DNA from 3 places in the Bradyrhizobium sp. RDM12 genome. Region 1 is predicted to be linked to each of the others. Evidence: riboswitches for the same ligand, from Rfam matches in the RefSeq annotation. Region 1 holds a riboswitch; each other region holds the start of a gene.
The links. Region 1 has a riboswitch for cobalamin ahead of ACTGJ9_RS30765 (DUF1636 family protein). Riboswitches for the same ligand answer to the same signal wherever they lie in the genome.

Region 1 (4,506 bases):
GTTCAGTTTCGCGAATGGCCGCGCGCGATCGGCTCCGTCGGTGCGGCCGATATGGATTTCGTAGGCCTGGATCGGCTGATTCGTCGCCGCATGCACGGCCGTCACACGCGTCAGCGTCTTCTGCGGGCTCATCACCGTCTGGACATCCAGCAGGCCAAGGCCCGGCGTGTCGCCCGCGGGTCCCTCAATGCCATCGGGGTCGGCGACGCTGCGCCCGAGCATCTGGTAGCCGCCGCAGAGGCCGAGCACATGGCCACCCCGGCGGTGATGCGCGAGCAGATCGATGTCCCAGCCCTGGGCGCGCAGGAATCCCAGGTCGCCGCGGGTGGATTTTGAGCCGGGAATGATGACGAGCCTGACATCGCCGGGAATCGCTTCGCCGGGACGCACCATCACGAGATCGACACCCGGCTCGAGCTTCAGCGGATCGAGGTCGTCGAAATTGGCGATCCGCGACAGCGCGAGGCAGGCGATCTTGCATTGGCCCGGCTTGCGCGCGTCACTCAGGCCCAGCGCATCCTCGGCCGGCAGCTCGCCGGCGCGCGCGAACCAGGGCAGCACGCCAAAGCCGCGCCATGCGGTCTTCGCCGCGATCAGCCTGTAGCCGTCATCGAACAGTGTGGGATCGCCGCGGAACTTGTTGATGACAAAACCCTGGATCATCGCGGCATCGTCGGGATCGATTACGGTCTTGATGCCGACGAGTTGCGCGATGACGCCGCCGCGATCGATGTCGCCGACCAACACCACGGGAACATCGGCCTTGCGCGCAAAGCCCATATTGGCGATGTCGGCCTTGCGCAGGTTCACCTCCGCCGGGCTGCCGGCGCCTTCGACCAGCACGAGATCGGCGCGCGCCTTCAGCCGCTCAAAGCTCTCCAGCACCGCGCCCATCAGGGAAGGCTTCATGGCCGCATAGTCGCGTGCGCGTGCGGTGGCGATGCGCTTGCCCTGCACGATGACCTGCGCGCCGACATCGGTCTCGGGTTTCAGCAGCACCGGGTTCATGTCGGTGTGCGGCTCGACACCGGCGGCGAGGGCCTGCAGCGCCTGGGCGCGGCCGATCTCGCCGCCATCGATCGTGACGGCGGCATTGTTCGACATGTTCTGCGGCTTGAAGGGGAGCACGCGCAAACCGCGCCGCGTGAAGGCGCGCGCGAGCCCGGCGACGATGAGCGATTTGCCCACATCCGAGCCGGCTCCCTGGATCATCAATGCGCGCGCCATGCTTTTTTCAGAGCTTGGTGTCTTCAGAACTCGACGCCGGCCTGCGCCTTGATGCCGGAGCGGAACGGATGCTTCACCAGCGTCATCTCGGTGACGAGGTCGGCGATCTCGATCAGCTCGTCCTTGGCGTTGCGCCCGGTCAGCACGACATGCGTCATCGGCGGCTTCGAGGTCTTCAGGAAATCGACGACCTCGGCGATGTCCAAATAGTCGTAGCGCAGCGCGATGTTGATCTCGTCGAGCACGACCATGCGCAGATTGGAATCGAGAATCAGCTCCTTCGCCTTGGCCCAACCGGCGCGCGCGGCCGCGATGTCGCGGGCGCGGTCCTGCGTTTCCCAGGTAAAGCCTTCGCCCATCGCATGGAACTGGCAGAGCTCACCGAAATGGCTGGTGAGCAGGCGTCGCTCGCCGGTATCCCAGGCGCCCTTGATGAACTGCACGACCGCGCAGGGAAAGCCATGGGCGACGCAGCGCACGATCATCCCGAAGGCGGAGGAGGACTTGCCCTTGCCCGCGCCGGTGTGGACGATGACGAGGCCCTTTTCGCCGCTCTTGGTCGCCATGATCTTGTCGCGGGCGACCTTGATTTTCGCCATTTTCGCGGCGTGCCGGGCGTCGGTTTCCTCGGCCGTTTTTGTATCCGGTTCAGGCGTCATCGTACCCGGTCCTTCGGCTTGACAAGAGGCGGCCGGGGGCAAATGGTGACCCGGCGTTGGTTCCTGTCCTATGACAGGCGAAGAGGGAATGCGATAGGGTCCGAATCGGCAAGATTTGGGTCCAAACTGCAGCCGCCCCCGCGACCGTGACCGGAGAGATGCCCAAAGCCACTGATCCCCCTGGGGATCGGGAAGGCGGGGATCGAAGGGGAAACCCTGCTCCGCAAGCCGGGAGACCTGCCAGCGCGGACGATTTTTGAACCGGCGGACGGGGTGTTCCGCGACGGGGAAACGGGCTTTCGCAAGAACGGTTCGTGCGCCTCTTCGCCTCCCGCTGATACTTCTGGAAGAGGCGATGACCGTCACATTGCACGTCTGCATCACCTGCCGCGCCGGCCAAACGCTCGGCGAGGGTGAGGTCACGCCCGGCAAACGCCTGCACGGCGCGATCCTCGAAGCCGGCGTGCCCGACGGGGTCAATGTGGTTCCCGTCGAATGCCTGTCTGCATGCAGCCAAGGCTGCTCGGTCGCGCTCAGCGCGCATGGCCGCTGGTGCTATGTCTATGGCCGGCTGTCGGACGCCAACGCGCAAGACGTGGTCGCGGGCGCTGCCGCCTATGCCGCCGCGCCTGACGGCCTCGTGCCGTGGCGCAGCAGGCCTGAGATCTTCCGCAAGCAGTCGCTTGCCCGCATTCCCCCCATTGCCGTGTTGCCGGAGGCCGCCGAATGAACTCGCTCGCAAAAGTCCCTGTGACGGTGGTCACCGGCTTTCTCGGCTCCGGCAAGACGACGCTGATCCAGCATCTGCTCGCCAATCCCAACGGCAAGAAGCTCGCCGTGCTCGTCAACGAGTTCGGCAGCGAAGGCGTCGACGGCGAGATCTTGAAGTCCTGCGCCGATGCGAACTGCCCGGAAGAGAATATCGTCGAGCTCGCCAATGGCTGCATCTGCTGCACCGTCGCTGATGATTTCATTCCGACCATGGAGAAGTTGCTGTCGCGGCCCGTGCGGCCCGATCACATCCTGATCGAGACCTCGGGTCTGGCGCTGCCAAAGCCGCTGCTGAAGGCGTTCGATTGGCCGGAGATCCGCTCGCGGATCACGGTCGACGGCGTAATTGCGCTCGCCGATGCGGAGGCTGTCGCCGCCGGCCGCTTTGCGCCGGACCCGGATGCGGTCGAAGCGCAGCGCGCGGCGGACGAAAATCTCGATCATGAAACGCCGCTGTCGGAAGTGTTCGAGGACCAGATCGCCTGCGCCGACATCGTGTTGCTGACCAAGGCGGATCTTGCGGGCGCAGCCGGCATCGAGGCCGCCAGGGCCGCAATCATCGCCGAGATGCCGCGCCGCGTCCCGATGCTGCCGATCACCGACGGGGCCATCGATGCACGCGTCATCCTCGGCCTCGGCGCTGCCGCCGAAAATGATCTCGCCGCGCGCCCCTCGCATCATGATGGCGAGGAGGACCACGAGCACGACGATTTTGCCTCTGTCGTGATCGACCTTCCGGAGATCACTGACATCGATGCGCTGGTCACATCCGTCCAGAAGCTGGCGCGCGAGCAGAACGTGCTGCGCGTCAAGGGCTACATCGCGGTCGCTGGCAAGCCGATGCGCCTGTTGCTGCAAGCGGTCGGCGAGCGCGTGCGCCACCAGTTCGACAAGCCGTGGGGTGCGGGTCACCGTCAGTCGAAGCTCGTCGTGATCGGCGAGCACGGCGATATCGACGCGGCCGCGATCAAGGCGGGATTGGGAGTCTGATGCACGTCGTCTTCCGCGAGAGCCGCGGTCTCGAGGAGACCGCGACGCCAAGGACATCGGCCAGGATCCGGCCGATCTCGTGGTGCTCTCGTTCTCGGACTCCGATCTCGCGGCGTTCGCGGCCGGCTGGCGCCGCGGCCGCACCAGCTTGCCGTCACTGCGGCTGGCGAACCTCGCGGAGCTCCGTCATCCGCTCTCGGTCGATACCTATATCGAACGCACGCTGTCGCAGGCGCGCGGCATTCTGGTGCGCCTGATCGGCGGCGAGTCCTATTGGCCGTACGGGCTGGCGGCGCTGCAGCAACTGGCGAAGGATCGCCACATCGTGCTCGCGGTGCTGCCGGCCGATGGCCGTGACGACACGCGGCTCGACGCGTACTCCACCTTGCCCGTTTCGACGCTGCGCCGGCTGAAAGTGCTGTGCGACACCGGTGGTCCCGTCGCGGCGCAAGCCGCGATCGCGCAACTCGCGCTGGCATCGGGCCTTTACGCCGGGCCGATCGTCGGCGAGATGAGCGTTCCCGAGATGGGCTTTTACGATCCTGCACGCGGCGTGATCGCAGTGCCGGTTCTGAGCGGGAAGCCGCGCGCGCTGGTCGCGTTCTATCGCTCCTATCTCACTGCTGCCGACACGGGGCCGGTCGATGCGCTGATCGCGGCGCTGCGCGCGCAGGGGTTTGACGCTCAGGGTGTGTTCGTCACGTCGTTGAAGGCTGCAGGCGTTGCGGATTGGCTGAGGACGTACTTCGCGAACAATCCTCCGGCGGGATCGTCAATGCGACGGCGTTCTCGGCAATGGGCGACGACGGCACGACGCCGTTCGATGCGGCGTCATGTCCGGTGTTCCAGGTCGCGCTCA
Region 2 (4,506 bases), 1.9 Mb from region 1:
GCCTCAGCCCGCAACTCGCGTGCGGCGGCCACCATATTGACGAGCGCGGGACGCACCTCCTCCCATCTTCGAGTTTTCAGTCCGCAGTCGGGATTGATCCAGAGCTGCCGATCGGAAACCCGCTGCCGCGCCAACACAATCAGCTGCTTGATCTCCGCTGCTGCGGGAATGCGCGGTGAATGAATGTCATAGACGCCCGGCCCGATCTCATTAGGATATTTGTAGCTCTTGAAAGAGTCGAGCAATTCCATTTTAGAACGCGACGCCTCGATTGAAATGACGTCGGCATCCATTGCTGCGATCGCATCGATGATTTCGTTGAACTCGGAATAACACATGTGGGTATGGATCTGAGTTCCGTCAGCGACAGCGGAGGAGCAAACGCGGAAACTGTCCACTGCCCAATCGAGATAGTCCTTCCACTGAGATTTGCGCAGCGGCAATCCCTCCCGCAACGCAGCCTCGTCGATCTGGATCATGGCCGCTCCAGCCGCCTCAAGGTCGATGACCTCGTCTCGGATCGCGAGAGCGATCTGTCGGCATGTCTCGCTCCGCGGGATGTCGTCACGGACAAACGACCAGTTCAGGATCGTCACCGGTCCGGTCAGCATGGCCTTGACGGGTTTTTTGGTCAGAGACTGCGCATAGCGCCACCACTCAACCGTCATGGGCTTCGGCCGGGAGACATCTCCAAATAGGATAGGAGGACGAACGCACCGCGAGCCATAAGACTGAACCCAGCCGTGCTTGGTGAAAGCGAAACCCAACAGCTGCTCGCCAAAATATTGAACCATGTCATTGCGCTCGAACTCACCGTGTACGAGCACGTCCAGGCCGATATCTTCCTGCCAATGCACCGTATGGGCTGTCTCCGCTTTGAGAAGCTGCTCGTACTGCGTGTCATTCAGCGCTCCCCGGGCATGGGCCGCACGCGCATTGCGGACGTCGGCCGTTTGCGGGAAGGATCCGATGGTTGTGGTTGGAAACATCGGCAATGCGAACGTGACGCGCTGGACGTCGGCACGCTGGGTGAACGCACTGCGACGGCGACGCATGCTATCGTCGATCGCGGCCATTCGTCCGGCGACGTTCGCACTGTGTATCTTGGGCGATGTTTCGCGGGTGACGGATGCATCCTCTGAGAGCGCGAGTTCATCGGCCACATCGGCAGCCTGGCCGGCCAGCGCTTTGCCCAATATCGAAAGTTCCTTGATCTTCTGCACTGAGAACGCCAGCCACGTCTTCAGATTGGGATCGAGATCGGTCTCTAGCTCAATGTCGGTCGGAACATGAAGCAACGAGCAGGAGGGAGCAATCTGAACACGGTCCCTGCCCAGTTTTTTGACCATAGGAGCAAGTTGGTCGAGTAGCGCCGGCAGATTGGAGCGCCACACGTTGCGACCATCAATGACGCCGAGCGAGACCACGAGATCTCTACGGGCTCTGGCGACAATCGCGTCCAACTGGCCGGGTGCCCGAACCAAGTCGACATGAAGCCCGGCTACGGGCAAGGCCAAGACTGTTTCAAGACAGTCTCCGACAGCCCCGAAATATGTGGCCAGCATGATTCTAAGGGCCGGCACGGCGTTAGCGAAATGAGCATAGGCCCGGCGGACAGCCGCCCGAGATGCTTCGTCGACGTCCATCACCAGGCATGGCTCGTCGAACTGGACCCATTCAGCACCGCGCGAGGCGAGTTCGCGGAGAACATCGACATAGACTGGGAGAAGCCGATCAAGCAGCGACAGCGGATTGAATGCGGGATTTACGCCTTTGCCGAGCTTCAGGAAGGTGACTGGGCCAACCAGGACGGGCCGCGTCTGGTAGCCGAGGCTTCTTGCCTCCTCATATTCCTCGACCGGCTTCCGAGAGGCATACTTAAAGATCTGATCCTGGTGAAATTCCGGCACCATGTAGTGGTAGTTGGTATCGAACCACTTCGTCATCTCCTGTGCGGCTACGCCAGGCCCAGGCTGAGCGTGACCACCGTCCTGAGTGCCACGCGCCATCGTGAAGTAGGTCTTGAGCGACACAGGACCTTCGGTCCAGCCGTAGACGTCGGGAATGGCGCCGACCATTATGCTGGTATCGAGCACATGGTCGTAGAGCGAGAAGTCATTCGAAGGAATGACGGTCGCACCGCGGGACTTCTGCCGTGCCCAATTGGCGGCACGAAGTCCGCTCCCCGCCTCGAGGAGGTCTGCTTCACTGGATTTTCCCGCCCAATAGCTCTCGAGCGCGAATTTGAGTTCGCGTCGTGGGCCGATGCGTGACGTCCCCAGTGTGGCAACGGGAAGCGAAAGAATAGACATAGCTTAGACCCCATAATTGGGGCAAAGGCCATGGCGGACGCATGCAGCGAATGTCGCGTGAGCGACAGCTGCTTGGCGCACACCGGGACACCCCGCCCGTGGACGATATCTTATCGAGGCAGGTCTCCTGGCTCGCGGGTCGTCGCAGCTGTCCGGCCTTCCCGAAGCCGCATGGCTTCAGTGACTTCGTTGGACAGCGGCTCGCCGCTTACAGTTGCGGGGGCAGCGCCGGCATTGCACCGGCTTCCCTCTTAGCTCCGGATCAAATGAAATCCGAAGACCACGACGGCTGGAATTATGCGCACGAGGATCGATGCGTCAACCTACCGATTATCGCTGCGATATTGCCCAAGCGATTGCGCCTTGTACTAGGCAGGCGCGACGGTCTTACTCGGGCCTGGTGAACACCTGGGCCTGGGGAGACTCAGCTTGTGAATGCGCTCGCGTTCAATGCCCTGTTCGCGTACCCGGATGAGCTCAGCGACCGGAACGAACCCAGGCCGCTTTCGATATCTGTGTGATCCCGGCGAGCCCGACCTTTTCCGTCAGCAGCTTCTCGAACCTGCGCGTCAGGAAGTTGCGATAATCCTGGGCCGGCATCCGTTTGATCACAGCGCATGAGGCTAAACCGGATTGCTTCAGGATCGCACGGATGATCAGGTCGGACCCTTGGTGTTCGGCCGGCCCCGCGACGAGACACGAGGTCGATCGCCTCCCTGATGTTGGTCAAGATGATCTCCTCGGTGCGCCAGGTATTCACGTGCTGAGCGACTTTGGCGCAGCCTTCGATCCGTCCGTCGCCGCTCGACGCCTGTCTACCGCGGCTCGGCTCGTCAGCCAGGGACGATAAGCCTCAACGCGGCCACTGGAGCATCGAGGTGGCCTTGCTCGTGACAAATTCGACGGTGTCCTCCGACAGAGCCCTTCGAGGCCTCCTCGGCGTCGATCAGCGTCTTAAGCTCATAACGATGTCATCGATCTCGAGGCGCCCCACGCGGTCGGTGGTCCCCTCAAGCTCGACATCTACTACTTCGCTCGCGAAATCGAGCGATGAGGCATTCTAGACACGCGCTGCTTATGCTGTCTTGGACGGGACACAGGTGTCAGGCACCGGACAGACGACCGCGCATTGCGGCGTGTCGCAATGGCCCTCGCACTCCGTACACTTTTTGGCATCGATAACGTAAATGTCGCGTTTGAGGCTGATCGCCGCGTTGGGACACTCGAACTCACATGCACCACAAACGGTGCATTGCGACGCGACGATCTTGTAAGCCATGCGTTCCGACTCTTAGGCGAGCGATGCCACTGGCGATCCCTTTCAAAGGCCGTGCCAAACGCAGACACAGTCAACGTTGGGCAATTTGCCAAATTTTTGCTGCCTCGGGTCTGAGACCATGTTGCATCTGCGACAGCAACAGGCCGCTTCAATTTGAGGCTACGAGCCCTTGGGCCCTCTTCCGAGAGCCAGTCGCGACTCGACGGCTGCGAGCTTCGGTCGGTTTGTCTGGCACGTCAGCCGGGGTCAAGCGACGCCCGATGATTCGAAACCGGGCGGCGCGACAAAAAGCCGCGAGTCGACGCACGCACGTCTACGTCGGACCTCGGCAAACCTCCGGTCACACACCGACTGGAGGTTTGTGCAGGTCTCGCTCATGGCCGCAAGGCTAGCGCGGCGGATTGACCCGCTGACGGCTTGCCAAAACGGGTTTGTGGTACAATAAGCTTCGGCGTCGCTTCGGAGGGAAATGAACTTGCGGCGGGCGGAGCGACACTGGTCTTGCAAAGTGACCGATTGAATTGCACTCAGCCTCATGCCTGGTGCCGAGTAGCCAAGGCGGTGTGGGTGAGCGCTGCTAGGCTTTGCCTGGCCCTGCTCAGCCACTCGTGATGCAACTATCTTGGACGAGCTGGAGCAGGGTTGGAAGATGACTGTGCAAATTGCTTCAGTGGCATGGCCTTTCCGAACAGATGGCCCTGCGCAAGGTCGAAGCCGAGTTCGGTCACAGCGATCAGGTCGGCCTGGCTTTCCACACCTTCGGCGACGGTGCGCACAGTGTACCGTTTGGCCAGATCGACGATATGGCGGCATACCGTTCGCTTCATTGGCCCATTTGCGCAGCCGGCGACGAACTGGCGATCCACTTTCAATTTCATGAACGGGAATTTTTCCACCCCCATTAGCTGCGGCCAA
Region 3 (4,506 bases), 1.9 Mb from region 1:
GTCGCCGACTGTATGCGATCGCCTCCGCCGAGGCAGACCGACATTCGAAGGCGCTGGAAAGCTTTGGGAAGCTCGCAAGGACATCGCGAGCTCCCAAAGCGCGTGCATCTTATTCACAAATACGTTCGACACACTCCGTACGATCATGCCTCAGCCCGCAACTCGCGTGCGGCGGCCACCATATTGACGAGCGCGGGACGCACCTCCTCCCATCTTCGAGTTTTCAGTCCGCAGTCGGGATTGATCCAGAGCTGCCGATCGGAAACCCGCTGCCGCGCCAACACAATCAGCTGCTTGATCTCCGCTGCTGCGGGAATGCGCGGTGAATGAATGTCATAGACGCCCGGCCCGATCTCATTAGGATATTTGTAGCTCTTGAAAGAGTCGAGCAATTCCATTTTAGAACGCGACGCCTCGATTGAAATGACGTCGGCATCCATTGCTGCGATCGCATCGATGATTTCGTTGAACTCGGAATAACACATGTGGGTATGGATCTGAGTTCCGTCAGCGACAGCGGAGGAGCAAACGCGGAAACTGTCCACTGCCCAATCGAGATAGTCCTTCCACTGAGATTTGCGCAGCGGCAATCCCTCCCGCAACGCAGCCTCGTCGATCTGGATCATGGCCGCTCCAGCCGCCTCAAGGTCGATGACCTCGTCTCGGATCGCGAGAGCGATCTGTCGGCATCTCGCTCCGCGGGATGTCGTCACGGACAAACGACCAGTTCAGGATCGTCACCGGTCCGGTCAGCATGGCCTTGACGGGTTTTTTGGTCAGAGACTGCGCATAGCGCCACCACTCAACCGTCATGGGCTTCGGCCGGGAGACATCTCCAAATAGGATAGGAGGACGAACGCACCGCGAGCCATAAAGACTGAACCCAGCCGTGCTTGGTGAAAGCGAAACCCAACAGCTGCTCGCCAAAATATTGAACCATGTCATTGCGCTCGAACTCACCGTGTACGAGCACGTCCAGGCCGATATCTTCCTGCCAATGCACCGTATGGGCTGTCTCCGCTTTGAGAAGCTGCTCGTACTGCGTGTCATTCAGCGCTCCCCGGGCATGGGCCGCACGCGCATTGCGGACGTCGGCCGTTTGCGGGAAGGATCCGATGGTTGTGGTTGGAAACATCGGCAATGCGAACGTGACGCGCTGGACGTCGGCACGCTGGGTGAACGCACTGCGACGGCGACGCATGCTATCGTCGATCGCGGCCATTCGTCCGGCGACGTTCGCACTGTGTATCTTGGGCGATGTTTCGCGGGTGACGGATGCATCCTCTGAGCGCGAGTTCATCGGCCACATCGGCAGCCTGGCCGGCCAGCGCTGCCCAATATCGAAAGTTCCTTGATCTTCTGCACTGAGAACGCCAGCCACGTCTTCAGATTGGGATCGAGATCGGTCTCTAGCTCAATGTCGGTCGGAACATGAAGCAACGAGCAGGAGGGAGCAATCTGAACACGGTCCCTGCCCAGTTTTTTGACCATAGGAGCAAGTTGGTCGAGTAGCGCCGGCAGATTGGAGCGCCACACGTTGCGACCATCAATGACGCCGAGCGAGACCACGAGATCTCTACGGGCTCTGGCGACAATCGCGTCCAACTGGCCGGGTGCCCGAACCAAGTCGACATGAAGCCCGGCTACGGGCAAGGCCAAGACTGTTTCAAGACAGTCTCCGACAGCCCCGAAATATGTGGCCAGCATGATTCTAAGGGCCGGCACGGCGTTAGCGAAATGAGCATAGGCCCGGCGGACAGCCGCCGAGATGCTTCGTCGACGTCCATCACCAGGCATGGCTCGTCGAACTGGACCCATTCAGCACCGCGCGAGGCGAGTTCGCGGAGAACATCGACATAGACTGGGAGAAGCCGATCAAGCAGCGACAGCGGATTGAATGCGGGATTTACGCCTTTGCCGAGCTTCAGGAAGGTGACTGGGCCAACCAGGACGGGCCGCGTCTGGTAGCCGAGGCTTCTTGCCTCCTCATATTCCTCGACCGGCTTCCGAGAGGCATACTTAAAGATCTGATCCTGGTGAAATTCCGGCACCATGTAGTGGTAGTTGGTATCGAACCACTTCGTCATCTCCTGTGCGGCTACGCCAGGCCCAGGCTGAGCGTGACCACCGTCCTGAGTGCCACGCGCCATCGTGAAGTAGGTCTTGAGCGACACAGGACCTTCGGTCCAGCCGTAGACGTCGGGAATGGCGCCGACCATTATGCTGGTATCGAGCACATGGTCGTAGAGCGAGAAGTCATTCGAAGGAATGACGGTCGCACCGCGGGACTTCTGCCGTGCCCAATTGGCGGCACGAAGTCCGCTCCCCGCCTCGAGGAGGTCTGCTTCACTGGATTTTCCCGCCCAATAGCTCTCGAGCGCGAATTTGAGTTCGCGTCGTGGGCCGATGCGTGACGTCCCCAGTGTGGCAACGGGAAGCGAAAGAATAGACATAGCTTAGACCCCATAATTGGGGCAAAGGCCATGGCGGACGCATGCAGCGAATGTCGCGTGAGCGACAGCTGCTTGCGCACACCGGGACACCCCGCCCGTGGACGATATCTTATCGAGGCAGGTCTCCTGGCTCGCGGGTCGTCGCAGCTGTCCGGCCTTCCCGAAGCCGCATGGCTTCAGTGACTTCGTTGGACAGCGGCTCGCCGCTTACAGTTGCGGGGGCAGCGCCGGCATTGCACCGGCTTCCCTCTTAGCTCCGGATCAAATGAAATCCGAAGACCACGACGGCTGGAATTATGCGCACGAGGATCGATGCGTCAACCTACCGATTATCGCTGCGATATTGCCCAAGCGATTGCGCCTTGTACTAGGCAGGCGCGACGGTCTTACTCGGGCCTGGTGAACACCTGGGCCTGGGGAGACTCAGCTTGTGAATGCGCTCGCGTTCAATGCCCTGTTCGCGTACCCGGATGAGCTCAGCGACCGGAACGAACCCAGGCCGCTTTCGATATCTGTGTGATCCCGGCGAGCCCGACCTTTTCCGTCAGCAGCTTCTCGAACCTGCGCGTCAGGAAGTTGCGATAATCCTGGGCCGGCATCCGTTTGATCACAGCGCATGAGGCTAAACCGGATTGCTTCAGGATCGCACGGATGATCAGGTCGGACCCTTGGTGTTCGGCCGGCCCCGCGACGAGACACGAGGTCGATCGCCTCCCTGATGTTGGTCAAGATGATCTCCTCGGTGCGCCAGGTATTCACGTGCTGAGCGACTTTGGCGCAGCCTTCGATCCGTCCGTCGCCGCTCGACGCCTGTCTACCGCGGCTCGGCTCGTCAGCCAGGGACGATAAGCCTCAACGCGGCCACTGGAGCATCGAGGTGGCCTTGCTCGTGACAAATTCGACGGTGTCCTCCGACAGAGCCCTTCGAGGCCTCCTCGGCGTCGATCAGCGTCTTAAGCTCATAACGATGTCATCGATCTCGAGGCGCCCCACGCGGTCGGTGGTCCCCTCAAGCTCGACATCTACTACTTCGCTCGCGAAATCGAGCGATGAGGCATTCTAGACACGCGCTGCTTATGCTGTCTTGGACGGGACACAGGTGTCAGGCACCGGACAGACGACCGCGCATTGCGGCGTGTCGCAATGGCCCTCGCACTCCGTACACTTTTTTGGCATCGATAACGTAAATGTCGCGTTTGAGGCTGATCGCCGCGTTGGGACACTCGAACTCACATGCACCACAAACGGTGCATTGCGACGCGACGATCTTGTAAGCCATGCGTTCCGACTCCTTAGGCGAGCGATGCCACTGGCGATCCCTTTCAAAGGCCGTGCCAAACGCAGACACAGTCAACGTTGGGCAATTTGCCAAATTTTGCTGCCTCGGGTCTGAGACCATGTTGCATCTGCGACAGCAACAGGCCGCTTCAATTTGAGGCTACGAGCCCTTGGGCCCTCTTCCGAGAGCCAGTCGCGACTCGACGGCTGCGAGCTTCGGTCGGTTTGTCTGGCACGTCAGCCGGGGTCAAGCGACGCCCGATGATTCCGAAACCGGGCGGCGCGACAAAAGCACCGAGTCGACGCACGCACGTCTACGTCGGACCTCGGCAAACCTCCGGTCACACACACCGACTGGAGGTTTGTGCAGGTCTCGCTCATGGCCGCAAGGCTAGCGCGGCGGATTGACCCGCTGACGGCTTGCCAAAACGGGTTTGTGGTACAATAAGCTTCGGCGTCGCTTCGGAGGAAATGAACTTGCGGCGGGCGGAGCGACACTGGTCTTGCAAAGTGACCGATTGAATTGCACTCAGCCTCATGCCTGGTGCCGAGTAGCCAAGGCGGTGTGGGTGAGCGCTGCTAGGCTTTGCCTGGCCCTGCTCAGCCACTCGTGATGCAACTATCTTGGACGAGCTGGAGCAGGGTTGGAAGATGACTGTGCAAATTGCTTCAGTGGCATGGCCTTTCCGAACAGATGGCCCTGCGCAAGGTCGAAGCCGAGTTCGGTCACAGCGATCAGGTCGGCCTGGCTTTCCACCTTCGGCGACGGTGCGCA

Region 2: another riboswitch for cobalamin. It lies ahead of metE (5-methyltetrahydropteroyltriglutamate--homocysteine S-methyltransferase); the one in region 1 lies ahead of ACTGJ9_RS30765 (DUF1636 family protein).
Region 3: another riboswitch for cobalamin. It lies ahead of metE (5-methyltetrahydropteroyltriglutamate--homocysteine S-methyltransferase); the one in region 1 lies ahead of ACTGJ9_RS30765 (DUF1636 family protein).

Annotation. Positions count from the first base shown of each region.
Region 1 covers NZ_CM133064.1:6,267,162-6,271,667, reverse strand. Annotated here, with positions in the region: partial or broken gene ACTGJ9_RS30775 (cobyric acid synthase) at 1-1,227, opposite strand, end outside; gene cobO (cob(I)yrinic acid a,c-diamide adenosyltransferase) at 1,251-1,886, opposite strand; cobalamin riboswitch at 1,927-2,145, shown strand; gene ACTGJ9_RS30765 (DUF1636 family protein) at 2,242-2,616, shown strand; gene cobW (cobalamin biosynthesis protein CobW) at 2,613-3,647, shown strand; gene cobN (cobaltochelatase subunit CobN) at 3,727-4,506, shown strand, end outside.
Region 2 covers NZ_CM133064.1:8,122,769-8,127,274, forward strand. Annotated here, with positions in the region: gene metE (5-methyltetrahydropteroyltriglutamate--homocysteine S-methyltransferase) at 1-2,312, opposite strand, end outside; cobalamin riboswitch at 2,413-2,612, opposite strand; gene ACTGJ9_RS39290 (hypothetical protein) at 2,790-2,912, opposite strand; gene ACTGJ9_RS39295 (4Fe-4S binding protein) at 3,388-3,591, opposite strand; gene ACTGJ9_RS39300 (EAL domain-containing response regulator) at 4,209-4,506, opposite strand, start outside.
Region 3 covers NZ_CM133064.1:7,394-11,899, forward strand. Annotated here, with positions in the region: partial or broken gene metE (5-methyltetrahydropteroyltriglutamate--homocysteine S-methyltransferase) at 144-2,453, opposite strand; cobalamin riboswitch at 2,553-2,752, opposite strand; gene ACTGJ9_RS00040 (hypothetical protein) at 2,930-3,052, opposite strand; partial or broken gene ACTGJ9_RS00045 (4Fe-4S binding protein) at 3,528-3,732, opposite strand; partial or broken gene ACTGJ9_RS00050 (EAL domain-containing protein) at 4,109-4,506, opposite strand, start outside.